DNA from 3 places in the Arthrobacter monumenti genome. Region 2 is predicted to be linked to each of the others. Evidence: riboswitches for the same ligand, from Rfam matches in the RefSeq annotation. Region 2 holds a riboswitch; each other region holds the start of a gene.
What was found. A riboswitch is a leader RNA that binds a small molecule or an ion and turns the genes downstream of it on or off. The one in region 2 is predicted to bind thiamine pyrophosphate.

Region 1: linked by a shared signal. The riboswitch ahead of ACX80B_RS11890 (FAD-dependent oxidoreductase) and the one ahead of ACX80B_RS16710 (ECF transporter S component) in region 2 are both predicted to bind thiamine pyrophosphate.
Region 3: linked by a shared signal. The riboswitch ahead of thiD (bifunctional hydroxymethylpyrimidine kinase/phosphomethylpyrimidine kinase) and the one ahead of ACX80B_RS16710 (ECF transporter S component) in region 2 are both predicted to bind thiamine pyrophosphate.

The regions. Positions count from the first base shown of each region.
Region 1 covers NZ_JBTNCY010000007.1:120,132-125,821, reverse strand. Annotated here, with positions in the region: gene ACX80B_RS11905 (RNB domain-containing ribonuclease) at 24-1,475, opposite strand; gene ACX80B_RS11900 (ferritin-like fold-containing protein) at 1,562-2,266, shown strand; gene thiE (thiamine phosphate synthase) at 2,289-2,972, opposite strand; TPP riboswitch at 2,984-3,119, shown strand; gene ACX80B_RS11890 (FAD-dependent oxidoreductase) at 3,111-4,403, shown strand; gene thiS (sulfur carrier protein ThiS) at 4,424-4,660, shown strand; gene ACX80B_RS11880 (thiazole synthase) at 4,664-5,434, shown strand; gene ACX80B_RS11875 (4a-hydroxytetrahydrobiopterin dehydratase) at 5,451-5,690, shown strand, end outside.
Region 2 covers NZ_JBTNCY010000013.1:44,975-50,664, reverse strand. Annotated here, with positions in the region: gene ACX80B_RS16730 (monovalent cation/H+ antiporter complex subunit F) at 1-186, shown strand, start outside; gene mnhG (monovalent cation/H(+) antiporter subunit G) at 191-709, shown strand; gene ACX80B_RS16720 (DUF2306 domain-containing protein) at 880-1,581, shown strand; gene ACX80B_RS16715 (DUF4235 domain-containing protein) at 1,638-1,907, opposite strand; TPP riboswitch at 2,005-2,144, shown strand; gene ACX80B_RS16710 (ECF transporter S component) at 2,231-2,851, shown strand; gene ACX80B_RS16705 (ABC transporter ATP-binding protein) at 2,857-4,407, shown strand; gene ACX80B_RS16700 (energy-coupling factor transporter transmembrane component T family protein) at 4,397-5,191, shown strand; gene ACX80B_RS16695 (aminodeoxychorismate lyase) at 5,195-5,690, opposite strand, start outside.
Region 3 covers NZ_JBTNCY010000001.1:6,971-12,660, reverse strand. Annotated here, with positions in the region: gene ACX80B_RS00065 (Rne/Rng family ribonuclease) at 1-1,725, shown strand, start outside; TPP riboswitch at 1,743-1,839, shown strand; gene thiD (bifunctional hydroxymethylpyrimidine kinase/phosphomethylpyrimidine kinase) at 1,932-3,446, shown strand; gene rplU (50S ribosomal protein L21) at 3,643-3,951, shown strand; gene rpmA (50S ribosomal protein L27) at 4,047-4,319, shown strand; gene obgE (GTPase ObgE) at 4,531-5,690, shown strand, end outside.

The DNA of each region.
Region 1 (5,690 bases), on a different contig from region 2:
GGCAAGCGTCATACGCGGGCCGGTCAGCCGGCGTCGACCGTCTTGAACAGAACTACCCGTTTCGCGATGTCGGCGCTGACGAGTTCGGCCCTGATCGTCGTACCGGTGGTCAGTTTTCCCTCGCAGCGGGCAGTCACCGGCGGTTCCTTGATCTGGATAGTCCCGGAGGTGCCGTTGCGGGTGGAAATGACGACGGCGTCGAACATGTCCCCGACGAAGCTGCTCATCACCGCTGCCTCGACGGCATTGAGCGACTCCCGCTCGACCCGCGACGTCAGCTGATCCGAGGACGCCATCATCGACGGCAACTCCGGTAATGCCTGCCGTGCCCATTCCGGAATTTCCTTCTCATTCGCTATCGCCTCGCAGATCGGCAGCACGAACCGATCCACCAGCCGGCGCAACGGTGCCGTTGCATGTGCGTAGGGTGCGGCGACGGCGGCCTGGACACTCTCCCGGGGCGCCGCGCCGTCGAAGGGCGTGTAACCGGCGCCGCGGAACAGCGTGGCGGCGGCAAACATCAACGCCAGCTGCTTCGGATCCGAGGTGTCGAGCGCGCGCAGGTACTCCCCATAGGGAATGTCCTCCGGCCAAGGATTTCCAAGGGCCCTGGTCTGCTGGCGGTATTCGGAAACGGCATCAGCCTGTGGGGGAGGCATGGTGCGCAGGATGCCGACATTGCCGTCAAGCATTAGCCCGGCCGCGGCCATTCCGGTCAGCAGCGAAATCTGCGCGTTCCAGTTCTCCACCTCGAACGGAGGACGCGCATTGATCAGGTACCTGTGTCCGTCGTGTTCGACTTCCTGCTCGGGCAAGGCCAGGCTGGCGCCGCCGCGTGCGCGCTCGAGGGCGATCCGCGCAATGCCTACTTCCTTGAGCAGGTTGAGCGATTCCGGCGCGGTGCCGGCGTCGATATCCTTCTGGACTTCCTCATAGGTTAGCTGTGCCGTGCTCTGGATCCTGGCACGCTGCAACGCCGTCGCAGTCAGCCGGCCCCCGCCGTCGAGGTCGAATTCCCAGACGTAAGCCGGGCGGATCTGGTTGGGCAGCAGGGACGCCGCGTCTTCGCCGATGACCTCGGGGTGCAGCGGAATCCGGCTGTCCGGAGCGTAGATGGTCTGGCCGCGGCGCCGGGTTTCGACGTCGAGCGCACTGCCCGGCCGGACGAAAGCGGGAACGTCGGCGATGGCGTAGTAGACCTTGTAGCCGGACCCGGCCCGCTCGATGAGTACCGCCTGGTCCAGGTCGGTGGACCCGGGCGGGTCGATCGTAACGAACGGCAGCTCGGTGTAGTCGGGCTCCGGCATGGTGTGCGCCTTGACGGCTTCCTTCGCCTGCGTTAGCACCTCATCGCTGAAATCTGCAGGCAGCTCAAGTTCGACCCGTAGATCCGCAAGCGACCGGGCCAGTTCGTCCTGGGCCGCGCCCCTGGTCTTGTCGGCGGCCGAGGTCAAATCAATATGTGAATAAGGCACGGAATCAACGTTAGTCGTTGCCTTTCGATAACGCCCATCGAATTTACCGAAAACTTACGTGTCCTACTCCCCGGTACGCTTAAGCCATGCAACCAACCCCCGCCGTTCCGGAACAGTTCCCAACGGCCGATCCGGACCGCTACCGTAGTTTCCTGCTGGAGCTGCTCGGAGTGATGGCCTACGGGGAACTGTCTGCTTTTGAGCGGCTCTCCTCGGATGCCCGGTTTTCGCCTACACTGACCGATCGGGCGACGCTCGGGCAGCGGGCTGTTTCAGAGTTTCTGCATTACGAACTGATCGCCGCACATCTGGAAGCGATGGAGGCCGATGTGGAGGACACCATGCGCCCCTTTGTGGTCTCCATTGACGCGTTTCATGACCGTACCCGGCCGGCCGACTGGTACGAGTCGATCATGAAGGCCTATGTCATTGACGCGATTTCTGCGGATTTTTACCGGGCGCTGTCCCGGCACCTCGACCCTGCAACGCAGAAGGTCATTGCGGAAGTCCAGGTTTCCGAGGACCAGTCAACGGTGTTGATGAACCGGCTGAAGCAGGCGCTGGCAGAGCATCCCAAACTTCCGTCCAGGTTGGCGCTTTGGGGCAGGCGGCTCGTCGGTGAAGCGCTGACTCAGGCTCAGCGGCTCGGGATTGAACGGGCTTTTTTGGAAGGGCTGATTGGCGATCCTAACGACGCCGACGCTGCCAGCACGGACAGGGTTTCCAAACTGTTCTCGAATCTGACCCGGGCGCATTCGCGGCGGATGAATCTGCTTGGTCTGACTGCCTAACCTCAGAGCTGCTGGAATGTCCTCACGGCAAGGCGTCTTTCAGTTCCCGTGCGGCGGCAGCCGGGTCATCGGCTTCGGCGACGGCGCGGACGACGACGATCCTGCGGGCGCCGGCGTCGACCACCTCCCCAACGTTGGTCCGGTCGATCCCACCGATGGCGAACCACGGGCGCTCCAGGGACGAGGCGGCAACCTGGTCGGCGGCGTACCGCACCAGGTCCAGCCCGACGGCGGCACGACCGGGCTTTGTCGGCGTCGCCCAGACCGGTCCAGTGCAGAAATAGTCCAGCCCCTCGGTGCTGATCGCGGCGCTGACCTGCTGCTCGCTATGGGTGGACAGACCGATGATGGGGGCGTCCCCGAGCAGCTGCCTCGCGGCAGAGACCGGCAGATCGCCCTGGCCGGCATGGAACACCGGAGCGCCGGCCAATGACGTGATGTCGACCCGGTCGTTGGCCGAGAACAATTTGCCGTGCCGCCGGGCCGCCTCGCGGAGCACCGCGAAGTACTCGAGTTCCTCCGCGGCCTCTATGTTCTTGTCCCGAAGCTGGATGATGTCGACGCCACCGGTGTAGGCGGCGTCGACAAACCCGGCAAAGTCATTCCGTTCACGGCGTGCGTCGGTGCAGACATACAACTGTGCAGCGGCGAGCTTTTCCCGGATCAGTCCGGCGTCGGAAATGGTGGGCGCGTAAACGGAAGGCATACGCTTTAGACTAATAGAACCACGGGAGCCGGTTCCGCCAATGCTGCAGATGCTGCAGGACGGACAGAAGGCTGAGAGGGCGTCCAGCGCCGACCGTACGAACCTGAACCGGTTAGTCCCGGCGTAGGAAGGATTTCAATGACGGCAATGCGCCCTCCGTTCCGGCACGTGGCAGTGGTCGGCGGCGGCATCATCGGCTTGGCTATCGCCTGGGAGGCGACACGCCGGGGACACCGGGTGACGCTCATCGACCCGGATCCGGCATCCGGCGCCACCTACGCGGCGGCGGGCATGCTCGCCCCCATCAGCGAACTGCACTACCGGGAAGAATCACTCCTGAACCTGACGCTGGCGTCGGCATGGATGTACCGGAAGTTCACGCGTGACGTTGAAGACGTGTCCGGACTCGACACCGGTTATCTGGCCGCCGGGACTCTGGCGGCGGGAGTGGACGTGGCGGACCGGCAGGCGCTCGCGGACCTCCGTGCGGCGCAGCTCGAACTGGGGCTGGAGGTACAGGGGCTCAGTACCCGCGAGGCCAGGCGGATGGAGCCGATGCTGGGGCCGCAACTAACCGGCGCTTTCCTCATCCCGGATGACCATCAGGTGGACCCGCGCGCTTTGGCCGCTGCCTTGCAGTCCGCACTTCAGACCGAGGCGCGGGTCGGGATTGTCCGTACTGCCGCCGTCGGGCTCCTCTACGGCAATGCGGACGACGGCGGAATCACCAGGGGTGCGGTCCGCCACGGAGAAGGCACTTGCGCGATGGACGACGGCGACGACGGCGGCCCGGTCACCGGTGTGCGACTCGCTGATGACAGTTGCATCTACGCCGACGAGGTGGTGCTCGCCAACGGCCTTGGCGCTGCCGGACTCGATGGATTGCCCGATGGGCTGGAGCTGCCACTGCGGCCCGTCTACGGCGACATTCTTCGGCTGCGGGTTCCGCTCCAGCTTCGGCCGCTCGTGACCCGCACCGTCCGGGCCGTTGTCCGCGGGGTCCCCGTGTACGTTGTCCCGAGAAGCGACGGGACGGTGGTTATCGGTGCCACACAGCGGGAAGACGGATCCGGCGCACTGTCGGCGGGCGGCGTGTATCAACTGCTGCGCGACGCCCAAACGGTGGTGCCCGCGGTGGCGGAGCTGGAGTTGCTCGAGGCGGTCTGCCGTGCACGTCCAGGAACACCGGATAACGCGCCGTTGCTGGGCAGATGCCGTCAATCGGACGGCGCCGACGTGCCCGGTCTCATCGTCGCCACCGGGTTCTTCCGGCACGGGGTGTTGCTGGCACCTGTCACGGCCGCGATCTGCGCCGACCTGCTCGACGGCGTTGTGCCGGATATCGACATCGAACCGTACCGTCCGGACCGGTTCCACCGCGGAAGCACCGTTCCCGACAGCCCTTCCCACCTGCAAAGGAGCCAAGCATGACGACGGTCGAACAAGGAACGATGAACATCACCCTCAACGGACAGGCGCACGCGGCGGAGCAGCCCATCCGGCTGAGCGCGCTGGTGGAGCAACTGACCGGACGCCGGCTCAACCACGACGGACAGCCGGCCGATGGACGGCGGCTGGGCATCGCCGTCGCACATAATTCCGAGGTGGTGCCGCGGAAGCAGTGGGCAACCACCGGGATCAACGAAGGCGACGACGTCGAAATAGTCACCGCCGTGCAGGGAGGCTAGGACATGGACGATCCGCTGATGATTGACGGCGTCGCGCTCGGTTCGCGGCTGATCATGGGAACCGGCGGGGCACCGAGTCTGGATGGGCTGGGCGCCGCGCTCGCAGCTTCCGGCACGGAACTGACGACAGTGGCGATGCGCCGCTACAGCCCGGAGGTTGGCGGGTCGCTGTTCGCGCTCCTCGAGGAGCAGCGGATCCGGGTGCTGCCCAATACGGCTGGCTGCTTCACCGCCCGCGACGCCGTGGTGACGGCCGAACTGGCGCGCGAGGCCCTGGAAACAGACTGGGTGAAGCTGGAAGTGATTGCCGATGAGCAGACGCTGTTGCCAGACCCGCTGGAACTGGCCGAGGCAACCGAAACCCTCGTGGCGAGGGGCTTCAAGGTCTTCGCCTACACCAATGACGACCCGGTCCTGGCCCGCAGGCTGGAGCAGCTTGGCGTCGTTGCCGTCATGCCTTTGGGCGCACCGATCGGAACAGGCCTGGGGATTCTGAATCCGCACAATATCGAGCTCATCGTTTCCCGGGCGGAGGTGCCGGTGGTGCTCGACGCCGGGATCGGAACTGCCTCCGACGCCGCCCTGGCAATGGAGTTGGGATGCGATGCCGTGCTGCTGGCCACCGCCGTCACCCGGGCCCAGGATCCGGTGAAAATGGCCACGGCCTTCAAGCATGCGGTGGCCGCAGGTAGGCTGGCATCACAGGCGGGCAGGATTCCCCGGCGGCAACATGCATTGGCTTCGTCGGCTATGGAAGGACGCCCGGATTTGTAGAGCCGAAGGAGCTGCCATGAGTGCCAAGGATGAACTCAGCCGGGACGATATCGATGCCGCCCTGCGGAAGCTGCCGGACTGGCGGTACAAGTCCGGCGGCCTGCATACCGTATTCAAGGCGGGTTCAGCCCGGGGTGCCCTGGATCTGATTGCCCGCATCGGGGATCTGGCCGAGGAGCAGAACCACCATCCGGATGTGGACTGGCGCTACAACAAGGTGCTCGTTTCCCTGACCTCGCACGATGCCGGTACGGTC
Region 2 (5,690 bases):
AAGGGGCCGTCGCTGCTCGACCGGGTCCTGGCCACCGACGTGCTGCTGGCCATCTTCGCCGCCGGACTGGCCACGGATATGGCCATCAACCAGCACCTGGAGAACCTGGTGCTGCTGGTATCGCTGTCGTTGATTGGCTTCATCGGGTCTGTCACGGTTGCGCGCTTCGTATCGGACAAGAGGTGATGGCTTGAATACCCACGTCCTGCTCGACTCGATCGCAGCCATCTGCCTGATCGCTGGTGCGCTGATGTCTTTGGCGGCGGCTATTGGCCTGATCCGGTTTCCTGATCTGCTCTCGCGCATGCACTCGGCAACCAAGCCGCAGGTGCTCGGCCTGTTCCTGATGCTTGTCGCCGTCGCGATCCAGCTGCGCAGCTGGGCCCTGGTTCCGGTTCTGCTGATCGCCTGGGTTTTCCAGCTCCTCACCGCCCCCGTCTCCGCGCATATGGTGGGGCGCGCCGGCTACCGGACCAAGCACCTGCGCAAGGAATTGCTGAAGGTGGACGAGTTGGACGAGGTCGTGGCGGCCGCCGCGCAGTACCGCGCCTCAGAGTACAAGGAAGCGGCCGAGGCCGGGGAAAGCGTGGAAGAAGCGGTCGAGGACCAGGGAGGGGCTCCGCTGCCCGACGACGCCGAAACTCCGGCTGCGCGGGTCGATGAACCGGACGAGGAAGAGCGCGTCCGCAGACGGAGTGAACGCGGCTAAACTCCGCCGGCCCACGAACTGCGGGCGAGAGACTCGTTCGGTGCGGTTGAACCGCTTGGTGCCGCATTGGTGCCATGCGACCCTATTGGTGCCTTACTTTCGCAGGATACGATCGCGTACAACGAACGGAAGCAGCTTCCGTGCATCCCCCTTCTTGAAAGGGCCAGGCCATGGCCACGGGAAACGCCCTCGCCCCCACGCCAGTCAGCCGTCGCCGGGCACGGTGGCTCGTGCCCACCGCTTTGATCATCCTCAGTCTCGTTCCGGTGATCGCAGGGGTGTCGCGCATTGGCGATTTGGCGGGCGGTGCGGTCACGGCAGATAACGAGCGGTTCTTCGAAGCGCCCATTCCCGTGCTGATCCACATTCCCACTGTCACCGTGTACCTGCTGCTCGGGGCCTTCCAATTCGTTCCCTCCCTGCGCCGCGGGAAGCGCGGCAGGGCGAACTGGCACCGCCTCGCCGGGCGCATTCTCGTCCCCACAGGTCTACTCGCCGCCCTGTCCGGTTTGTGGATGGCAGTCTTCTACGACCTCCCGCCCCTGGATGGCGTCCTCCTGTTGGTGCTTCGGCTGCTCTTCGGCTCGGCTATGGTGGCGAGCCTTGTGCTGGGGTTCCTGGCGGTGCGGCGTCGGAACTATGTGAGGCACAGCGAGTGGATGTCCAGGGCCTACGCCATCGGTATCGCCCAGGGAACCATCGTGGTGGTGACCATTCCCTGGATTCTCCTCGTCGGCCCGGTCACTGAACTGAGCAGGGCCGTACTCATCGGCTCATCATGGGTGCTGAGCCTGGCAGTGGCCGAGTACTTTATCCACCGACGCGCGCAGAAATCCGCGCGGTCAACCCGCACGCCCATCCGACCCGCCTGACAAGTCAAACAAAAATGTTGCCGGGGCAATGGTTCTAATCGTTGCTGATGGCCGCCCTAGGCGGCGTCGATGGAGTCGGAATGCTTGCCGAACTTCTGGATAGCGCGCTGCGTACCCCGGCCGGCCGTGACCTGGATGATCGTGGCGGTGGCCGCGGTCAGGAGGCCCCAGACCAGCGCTTCCTTCCACGAATTCTCCAGGTCATCCGCTGCGGTCGGTGGATTCCTGCCGGTCTTCTTCTCCCAGCTGGCGGAAACGATCTTCTTGGCCGCGAATGTTGCACCAACGGTGACGGCGGTGCCGAGAAGTTTGAAGATGACGTTCATGGTTACTCCGATCAATCGGGCTGTTCATGCTTTGTTTCAGCCTAACCGTTCCCGGTCGGTGTATCGAGTATGCGGCGGTGTAGACTTGGAGATGCAATAAATACGACAGGGGAGCGCCCTGATCGCGGTGGAACGACTTGCACCGGGAACAGGAACGGCGCTGAGAGTGCGGGAAAGCCGCTGACCCTCGAACCTGATCCGGCTAGTACCGGCGAAGGGAGTCGAGTTCTCAGAGCGACCTCGGTGATGTCCGTGGATCGAACGTGCCTCGGACCTATTACCGCGGATCGTTCTCCCCTCCTGAAACACAGGAGGATTTCAGAATGGCCACTCAACACAGTGACCCACAACAAGTCACCGGCCGGAAGCCGAACACCCATTGGCGCGTGGTGGACATCGTCGTCGCGTCGGTCGTCGCCGTCGCGGTAGGGGTCATCTTCTGGGTCTGGACCCAAGGTTACGCGGTCATCGCCGTCATCACGACGGCCTTTCCGCCGCTTGCCGGGCTCTATACCGGCGGATGGCTGATCGCCGGCATCATTGGTGGACTGCTGATCCGCAAACCCGGCGCGGCGCTGTACTGCGAACTGGTAGCCGCGGCCGTGGAGGGGCTGCTGGGCACGCATTTCGGCATGACCGTGATTATCTCCGGCCTGCTGCAGGGCCTCGGTGCGGAACTTGTCTTTGCTGCCTTCCGCTACCGCAAATGGACGCTGCCGGTCACGCTGCTGGCCGGATTGGTGTCCGGCATGGCGCTGGGCGTGAACGAGAACTTCCTCTATAACGTCGAGTGGGCGGTGGAGTGGAAGCTGGTCTACGTCGCCTTGACCTCGATTTCCGGCGTAGTGGTGGCGGGGCTGCTGTCCTGGTTTGGCTACAAGGCGTTGCTGCCGACCGGTGTGCTCTCCGGCCTTGCATCCGGACGAGCCGCCAAACGTATCTAGGCCAGATGCTTTCCACCACGACACCCTCCCGGCAACGGTCCCGTCCTGCCGCCGTTTCGGCGCAGGACTGGGGCTGGCGACACGCCGGCCGTACGGACCCGGCGGTGCGGAATCTGGATCTGCAAATCAATGCCGGGGAGCGCGTCCTGCTCCTTGGGCCGTCCGGAGCGGGCAAATCAACGTTGCTGCACGGACTCGCCGGCTTGCTGGGCGCTGACGACGACAGCTCCGAGTACGGCCGCCTGCTTATCGACGGCGAACCCGCCGCAAGCCTAAGGGGCCGGGCAGGTCTGGTGCAGCAGGACCCGGACTCGCAGGTGGTCCTTTCCCGGGTCGGCGATGACGTTGCATTCGGCGCCGAGAACCTGTCGGTGCCGCGGGCTGAAATCTGGACCCGGGTTCACCAGGCACTTGAAGCGGTCGGCCTCAATCTGCCACTGGACCGCCCGACGTCGGCCCTGTCCGGCGGGCAGAAGCAACGGCTTGCGTTGGCAGGAATTTTGGCAATGCAGCCGGGCTTGCTGTTGCTGGACGAACCGACGGCGAACCTCGACCCTGGCGGCGTGCTCGATGTCCGCGACGCCGTTCTGCGGTCAGTGCAGGAAACCGGTGCGACCCTGGTGGTTGTCGAGCACAGGGTCGCGGTGTGGGCCGATGCGGTGGACCGGATTATTGTCCTCGATCCGGGCGGAGGGGTGTTGGCCGATGGTGCTCCCAGTGCAGTTCTGGGCCGCGCACGGCAGCCGCTGCTGGATGCCGGCGTGTGGGTTCCCGGGCACCGGCCAACGACCCGGCCGCGGCACAATTCCGGTTCGGGCAAGCCGCTGCTGTCGGCGGTGGACTTGGCGGTATCCAGGGAGCAGGCACGACGACGGCACCCGGCGCGGCCTGCCGCTTCCGGTATCGACCTTGACGTTTCCGCCGGAAAGGCGTTGAGCATTACAGGCCCGAATGGAGCGGGAAAGTCGACTCTTGCGTTGACCTTGGCTGGACTATTGCCGGCCGCAGGCGGTGCAGTGAAGGCGCAGCCTGCCCTGGCACGCGGTGTGGAATCCAGTCCCTTCCGCTGGCACTCGAAGGACTTGATCTCACGGATCGGTACCGTATTCCAGGAACCGGAGCATCAGTTCGTGACCAATAGGGTCTATGACGAACTGGCTTTCGGCCCGCGCCAACTCGAGGGCGGTGTCGATACCGACAAGGGCGTGGGCGAACTGCTGGAGCGGCTGCGGCTGACCCGGCTGGCCGAGGCGAACCCCTTTACACTCTCCGGCGGGGAAAAGCGGCGGTTGTCAGTGGCCACGGTCCTGGCCTCGAGTCCGGATGTGCTGGTGCTCGATGAACCAACCTTCGGACAGGATGCCAATACCTGGGCGGAGCTTGCCAGCCTGCTCTCCGGGCTGCTGGATGAGGGCACCGCCGTCGTTTCAGTGACCCACGATGAGGATTTCACCGATGTTCTGGGCGGCGCCCGGTTGCACCTGGTTCCAGATGGAGAAACCGGTGGCGCGGGGGAGCCCGCAACCACGAGGGGATTTGGTGCACATGAGCACTGACGTCCTGGCGCCGCCCCGGAGCACCGCTCTGCTGTCGCGGGCCAACCCGGTGTCCAAGCTCGCGGCGGCGTTCCTGATCACGATCGCGTTGGTGCTGACGGTCGACTGGGTCTCGGCGACGATCGCGCTGGCCTGTGAGCTGGCGTTGCTGCCGCTGGCGGGTTTGAGCCTGCGGGTGTTGCTTTCGCGGGGCTGGCCGATCCTGTTTGCCGCACTGGTCGGCGGGTACGGAACCGCATTGTTGGCCGAGGACAGCGGTGCGGTCCTTGTGGACTGGGGAATCATCACCTTCAGCGAGGGATCACTGCAGGCCGGTATTGCCATCATGCTGCGTGGTCTAGCCATCGCCCTTCCGGGAATCATTGTCCTCGCCAGCACGGACCCCACCGACCTGGCGGATGGTCTGGCGCAGAAGCTGAGGCTGCCGCACCGGTTCGTGCTCGGTGCCTTGGCGGCGATGCGGCTGGTCGGGCTGCTGCTCGAGGAGTGGCGAACCCTTGGTATGGCGCGCCGGGCCCGCGGCGTCGGCTCGAATGGCGGCTACACCGGACGGTTCAAGGCATCGCTGGGGCAGGCGCTGGCCCTGCTGGTCCAGGCCATCCGGCGGGCGACGCGGCTTGCCACGACCATGGAGGCGCGCGGATTCGGTGGAGCGGAACGTACTTGGGCACGCGAATCGCGCTACAGCATTCTCGACCTGTGGGTGCTGTGCGGAGCGGCCGTGATCACCGCGCTCGCCGTGGGAGCCGCCGTCGTCCTGGGTACTTGGAACCCGATCTTCTGACGCCTAAACGATGTTTTCCAGCAGGGTAGTCAGCTCGGAGGTCAGGGCGGGCGATGTCAATATGGGATTTCCATCGATGCTGTTGACCGGCGCGAGGAGCCGGATGCTGGAAATGAGCCAGACCGCGTCGGCCGTTTTCAAGTCATCCGGCTCGAGCGGCCCGTAGCCAAGTTTCCAGCCAGCCTCTTCGGCCGCGGAGAAGAGCGCACCCTGCGTCGTGCCGGGCAGGATGCCGCTGTCGCGCCGCGGGGTCAGCAGTTCCTTCACGCCTTCGCGCTGCCGGGCGATCAGCACGGTCGAGGTTGGGCCCTCGAGGACCTTTCCATCGGAACTGGTGAAGATGACGTCATCGGCGCCCTGGTCTTTTGCATACCGGATGGCGGCCATGTTCACCGCATAGGACAGAGTCTTGGCGCCCTGCAGCAGCCACGGCGCACGTTCGGCAATCGCGCTGTCATAGCCGCGGTCAAGCAACAGTACGGCAAGTCCGGTTTCGCGC
Region 3 (5,690 bases), on a different contig from region 2:
CCGGGCGGCTCCATGACCGGAATCTCCCGCAAGCTTCCCGACGTCGAACGCAACCGGCTGAAGAAGATCCTCAAGGACCGGCTGCCGGACAACGCCGGCGTCATTGTCCGCACCGCTGCGGAGGGCGCGAGCGAAGAGGAACTGACCAATGACATCAACCGGTTGCGCGCCTTGTGGGAGACCATCGAGTCCAACTCGAAGTCGAACAAGACGCTCCCGCCGGAGCTGCTGTATGGCGAACCGGACCTGACGATTAAGGTTGTCCGCGACGTCTTCAACGAGGACTTCTCCAAGCTGATCGTCTCCGGCGAGGAGGCCTGGGACACCATCGAGGCCTACGTTACCTACGTCGCGCCGGACCTGGTCGGCAGGCTGGAGAAGTGGACCAAGGACGAGGACATTTTCTCGGCCTGGCGCCTCGACGAGCAGATCACGAAGGCGCTGGACCGGAAGGTTTTCCTGCCCTCGGGCGGCTCGCTGGTGATCGACCGGACCGAGGCTATGACCGTCGTCGACGTCAATACGGGGAAGTTCACCGGCAGCGGCGGCAATCTCGAGGAGACCGTCACCAAGAACAATCTGGAGGCCGCCGAAGAGGTGGTCCGCCAGCTGAGGCTGCGCGACATTGGCGGCATCATCGTCATCGACTTCATCGACATGGTGCTGGAGTCCAACCGGGATCTGGTGTTGCGCCGCATGGTCGAGTGCCTCGGCCGGGACCGGACCAAGCACCAGGTGGCCGAAGTAACGTCGCTCGGGCTTGTCCAGATGACGCGCAAGCGGATGGGCACTGGCCTGCTCGAAGTCTTCGGGGAAACCTGCGAACACTGCGCGGGCAGGGGAGTTGTCACGCACGATGAACCGGTCGAGCACCGCAAGCAGCACGCGTTGGGCACGGAACACCACCAGCACCATCTCAGGGCGGAAAAGCAGTCCCGCAGCGAAAAGAAGCGCAGTCGGAAGCAGCGGCAGCAGGATAGTCCTGAACCCGCACCGAAGGCCGTTGAAGAGCAGCCTGACGACGCCGGGAAGCAGGCGAAGGCGGAAGCGGCTCGCGCAGCACTGGCCAATATCGCCGCTGCATCGCATGCGGCACATGCTGACGAGGAACACCGGCCGGAACAATCCACAGCTGATGCCGGTGCGCCCGGCGGTGGTGCAGCAAACGCCGGCACGTCCAGCCGGAAGGACCGCCGCAAAGACAATGCTGCACGGAACGACGGCGGCGCTGACGAGACACGGGGTGCCGCCGGCGGCGATGATGGATCCGGGACGGTCCTCACGATCCATGGCGAGTCTGTTGTAGTGCCGAAATCGGGCGCCTCGGAAGCGGCCGAGGAGCAGGAGAGCAGCCGTTTCACGCTGGAGAGTCTGACCGAAGCGTTCGACAGCCAGCCCGGCGCGCCGGCGCGTGAGCCAGGCCAGGACGGCAAGGACCAGCCTTCCGCGCCGGCACGGCGCCCACGCCGGCACCGCTCGGCACGCAGCGCGCAGGGTGCGGCGAACGCCAACCCGGTCGAGAAGTACGATGACAGCCAATTGGCCCAGGCGACGAAAGCGGTCTGGTCGGGAGCGGCTGCTTCCAGTGACGCAGCCAACCATGTCGGAACGCCGGCCGCAGTACCGGAAACGCAGGACAGCAAGAAGGACGATTCCGAGTCGAAAAAGCCGAAGGCCGCGGAACCAATGATTCTCGGCACCGGCGTCCCCGCGTCGGAACTCTAAAGTGCTGTAGAGTCAGAGCCAGTGACACGGGGTGCTCCAATTGCGGGGCTGAGATCCAGACCCGTTGAACCTGAACTAGTTAGGACTAGCGAAGGGATGTCGCGCTCACCATGCCGGCGGCCGAAGGTCCGGGAGCAAAACCGCTTCCGATAATGCCGGAACGTGCGGCTGCGCCACCTTCGCTGCGACGTCGGCGAATGGAGCGTATGAACAGCATGCCAGGCAACAGCATTCCACGGGTTCTCAGCATTGCCGGGACCGATCCGACCGGTGGTGCCGGTATCCAGGCTGACCTGAAGAGCATCGGCGCCAATGGCGGTTACGGCATGGCCGTCGTGACCGCCCTGGTGGCCCAGAACACCCAGGGCGTACGCTCGGTGCACACGCCTCCGGTCAGTTTCCTGCTGGAACAGCTCAACGTGGTCAGCGACGACGTCGTTATCGATGCCGTCAAAATCGGCATGCTCGGTCGGCAGGACGTAATCGACGTCGTACGGAACTGGCTTATGCGGAACCGGCCGCCCGTCGTCGTGCTTGATCCTGTCATGGTGTCCACCAGCGGCGACCGGTTGCTGGACCGCGCTGCCGAGGAATCCTTGCGCGGGCTTGTCTCCTGCGCCGATTTGGTTACCCCGAACCTGGCCGAATTGGCTGTGCTGCTGGACGAGCCTCCGGTATCCAGTTGGGAGCAGGCGCTCCAGGCCGGTAAACGTCTCTCCGGGCGCCACAATGTCGCGGTGCTGGTCAAGGGAGGCCACCTGGACGACGGATCCTGCCCGGATGCCGTGGTGGACATGTCCTTAGCGGAAGAAGAGCAGGTGCAGGAGGCCAGCGCCATCCGTGTGCACACCCGGAACACGCACGGCACCGGATGCTCCCTCTCGGCGGCCCTGGCAACGGTCCGGACCCGCACTGACAACTGGGCCGCCGCGTTGACGACTGCCAAGGAATGGCTGACGGTCGCTCTGGAACGGGCCGACGACCTCGACGTCGGCCGGGGCAACGGTCCGGTCCATCACTTCCACAGTTACGGCAGCAAAAACCCAGGTGGCTTCAGCAGGCGGCTTTGGGACGATATTGCTCCGCTGCGGGACGAGATCCTCGCACTCGGCTTTATCCAGCAGCTGGCCACTGGAGCACTGAACCCGTCGGAGTTTGGCTACTATCTCGCTCAGGATGCTCTGTACTTGGACGGTTATGCCGAAGTCCTGAAACTCATTGCTGCTATGGCTGAGCCACCGTCGGAGCGGACCTTCTGGCTGGACGCCGCGGATAACTGCATCAATGTCGAAGCCGAACTGCACCGGAACTGGCTGGCCGGAACCGACGCCGGCTCCCAATCCGGCTCAGTCACCGCAGCGTATCTGGAGCACCTCCGCGCGGCTGCGGCAACAGGTTCCTACGCCATCGCAGTCGCTGCCGCGATACCGTGCTTCTGGCTCTACGCCTATGTGGGTGAGACACTGTACGCAGGCTACGTCGACGGGCAGGACGCGGCAGGGCATCCGTACGGAGCATGGCTGGACACCTATGCCGACGAGGAGTTCCGTGCCGCCACCGACCGCGCTGTGCGGATCATGGACTTTGCTGCCACTGCTGTAGATCAGCAAGAGCGCGAGGCCATGGAACAGGCGTTCATCCGCTCGGCTGTATTCGAGCGGGAGTTCTTCGATGCACCCCGTCTCGATGCCGGTGCCGTTACCGCTGAACGGCTGGTGTGACGGCCGCCACGCGCCGACTCGCCGCAGATCCGTCATTTGCGGCTGGCGGTCGATCTAGCGTATTCTTGATCTTCGGTGCAAACGCCGCATGCACGGTTATGTCCTCGGCGTTGCACAGCGTGAGCACTGTATTACGAGCAGGCAGCTCCGCTAGTAGAAACTTCAGTATTAAACGTCGAGAGAAGTGAGTTCCCAAGTGGTGTACGCGATTGTCCGCGCTGGCGGCCGTCAAGAGAAGGTCTCGGTAGGAGACTTTATTACCCTCAACCGCGTCCCCGGAGGAGCCGGCAGCAACATTGAGCTGCCCGCACTGCTTCTGGTCGACGGTGAGAAGATCACCTCCGCACCGAAGGACCTGGCCAAGGTCAAGGTCACAGCGGAGATTCTGGAAGACCTCCGTGGTGAGAAAGTCGTGATCCAGAAATACAAGAACAAGACCGGTTACAAGAAGCGCCAGGGCCACCGCCAGGAACTGACCCGCGTTAAGGTTACCGACATAGCGTAAGTCTTACCTGTTGCCGCAACTTTGGGAGTCCTCCGATTGCGGTAATATCCGGATCCGTTAGCTAGAGATTTTTACCAAGAAGGCAGGCATTTCAGATGGCACATAAGAAGGGTGCGAGTTCCACTCGCAACGGTCGCGACTCCAACGCGCAGTACCTCGGCGTGAAGCGTTTCGGTGGCCAGGTTGTCAAGGCCGGAGAGATCATCGTCCGTCAGCGTGGAACCCACTTCCACCCCGGCGCCGGCGTTGGCCGTGGCGGGGACGATACGTTGTTCGCACTGGATGCAGGCGCCGTCGAATTTGGCACACGCCGCGGCCGCAAGGTTGTCAACATCGTGAGCGCCAACGCTGCTGCAGCTGCAGAGTAGCTGCCCAGCTGCCCCCGGCACGCTTCGGCGCGCCGAGGAACCTGCAGCTGGGAGCTAACAGCCTCAGGTTTCGAATAATGGGGTGAGCCGATCAGGCTCACCCCATTTTCTTTTAACCGCAACATTCCGGTCATTTTGAGCCGTGGTGTCCGCGGGTTCCTGCATCACCAATAGAATCGATGCAGGACATTAGGCAGGAGAAGGAGATATCGTGGCCAGTTTTGTGGACAGGGTGGTATTGCACGTGTCCGGCGGAACGGGTGGCCATGGTTGTGTCTCCGTTAAGCGTGAAAAGTTCAAGCCGCTGGGCGGGCCCGACGGCGGCAACGGCGGCAATGGCGGCGACGTCATCCTGCGCGTCGACCCGCAGACGACGACGTTGCTCTCCTATCACCATGCCCCTCACCGGCACGCCACTAATGGCGGCGGCGGCAAGGGCGATATGCGCCATGGCAGCAATGGCGAGACACTGATCCTTCCCGTACCCGAGGGAACCATCGTCAAAACCCAGGACGGCGAAGTCCTGGCCGACCTTGTAGGTGCCGGCACGGAATACGTCGCTTCGGCCGGCGGCCAGGGCGGGCTCGGAAACTCCGCGCTGTCTTCCCAGAAGCGCAAGGCGCCGGGATTCGCGTTATTGGGCGTGCCAGGCGAAGCGCGGGATATCGTCGTCGAACTGAAGACCGTCGCGGACGTCGCACTCGTCGGCTTCCCCTCTGCCGGGAAGTCAAGCCTGATTGCTGCCGTATCGGCGGCGCGTCCAAAAATCGCGGACTATCCATTCACCACGCTGGTTCCCAACCTCGGCGTCGTCGAAGCCGGATCAACACGGTTCACCGTGGCAGACGTTCCCGGCCTTATCCCGGGAGCCAGCCAGGGCAAGGGCCTGGGACTGGAATTCCTCCGGCACGTGGAACGCTGTGCCGCATTGGTGCACGTGCTCGACTGCGCCACTTTGGAGCCCGGCCGCGATCCCATCTCCGATCTTGAAGCTCTGGAGAAGGAACTCGATGCGTACGAGGTTGATGCGAGTTTCGCCGGTACCTCGGGGGAGGTCGTCCCGCTCAACAAGCGCCCCCGGCTTGTGGCGCTGAACAAAATAGATGTTCCCGAGGCGCGGGAGCTTGCCGAATTCGTCCGGCCGGAACTTGAAGAACGCGGCTACAAGGTGTTCGAAATTTCCGCCGTCGCGCATGGCGGGCTGCGTCAATTGACCTTCGCCATGGCTGACATCGTGGCAGCGGCGCGTGCGGAATCAGCCAGCTCCGAGGCGCCGCCCAAGGTCATACTGCGGCCCAAAGCCGTCGACCGGGCCGGATTCGCCATCCGGCGCGAAGAGAAGAACCTGGAGCCGTTGTTCCGCGTGCTCGG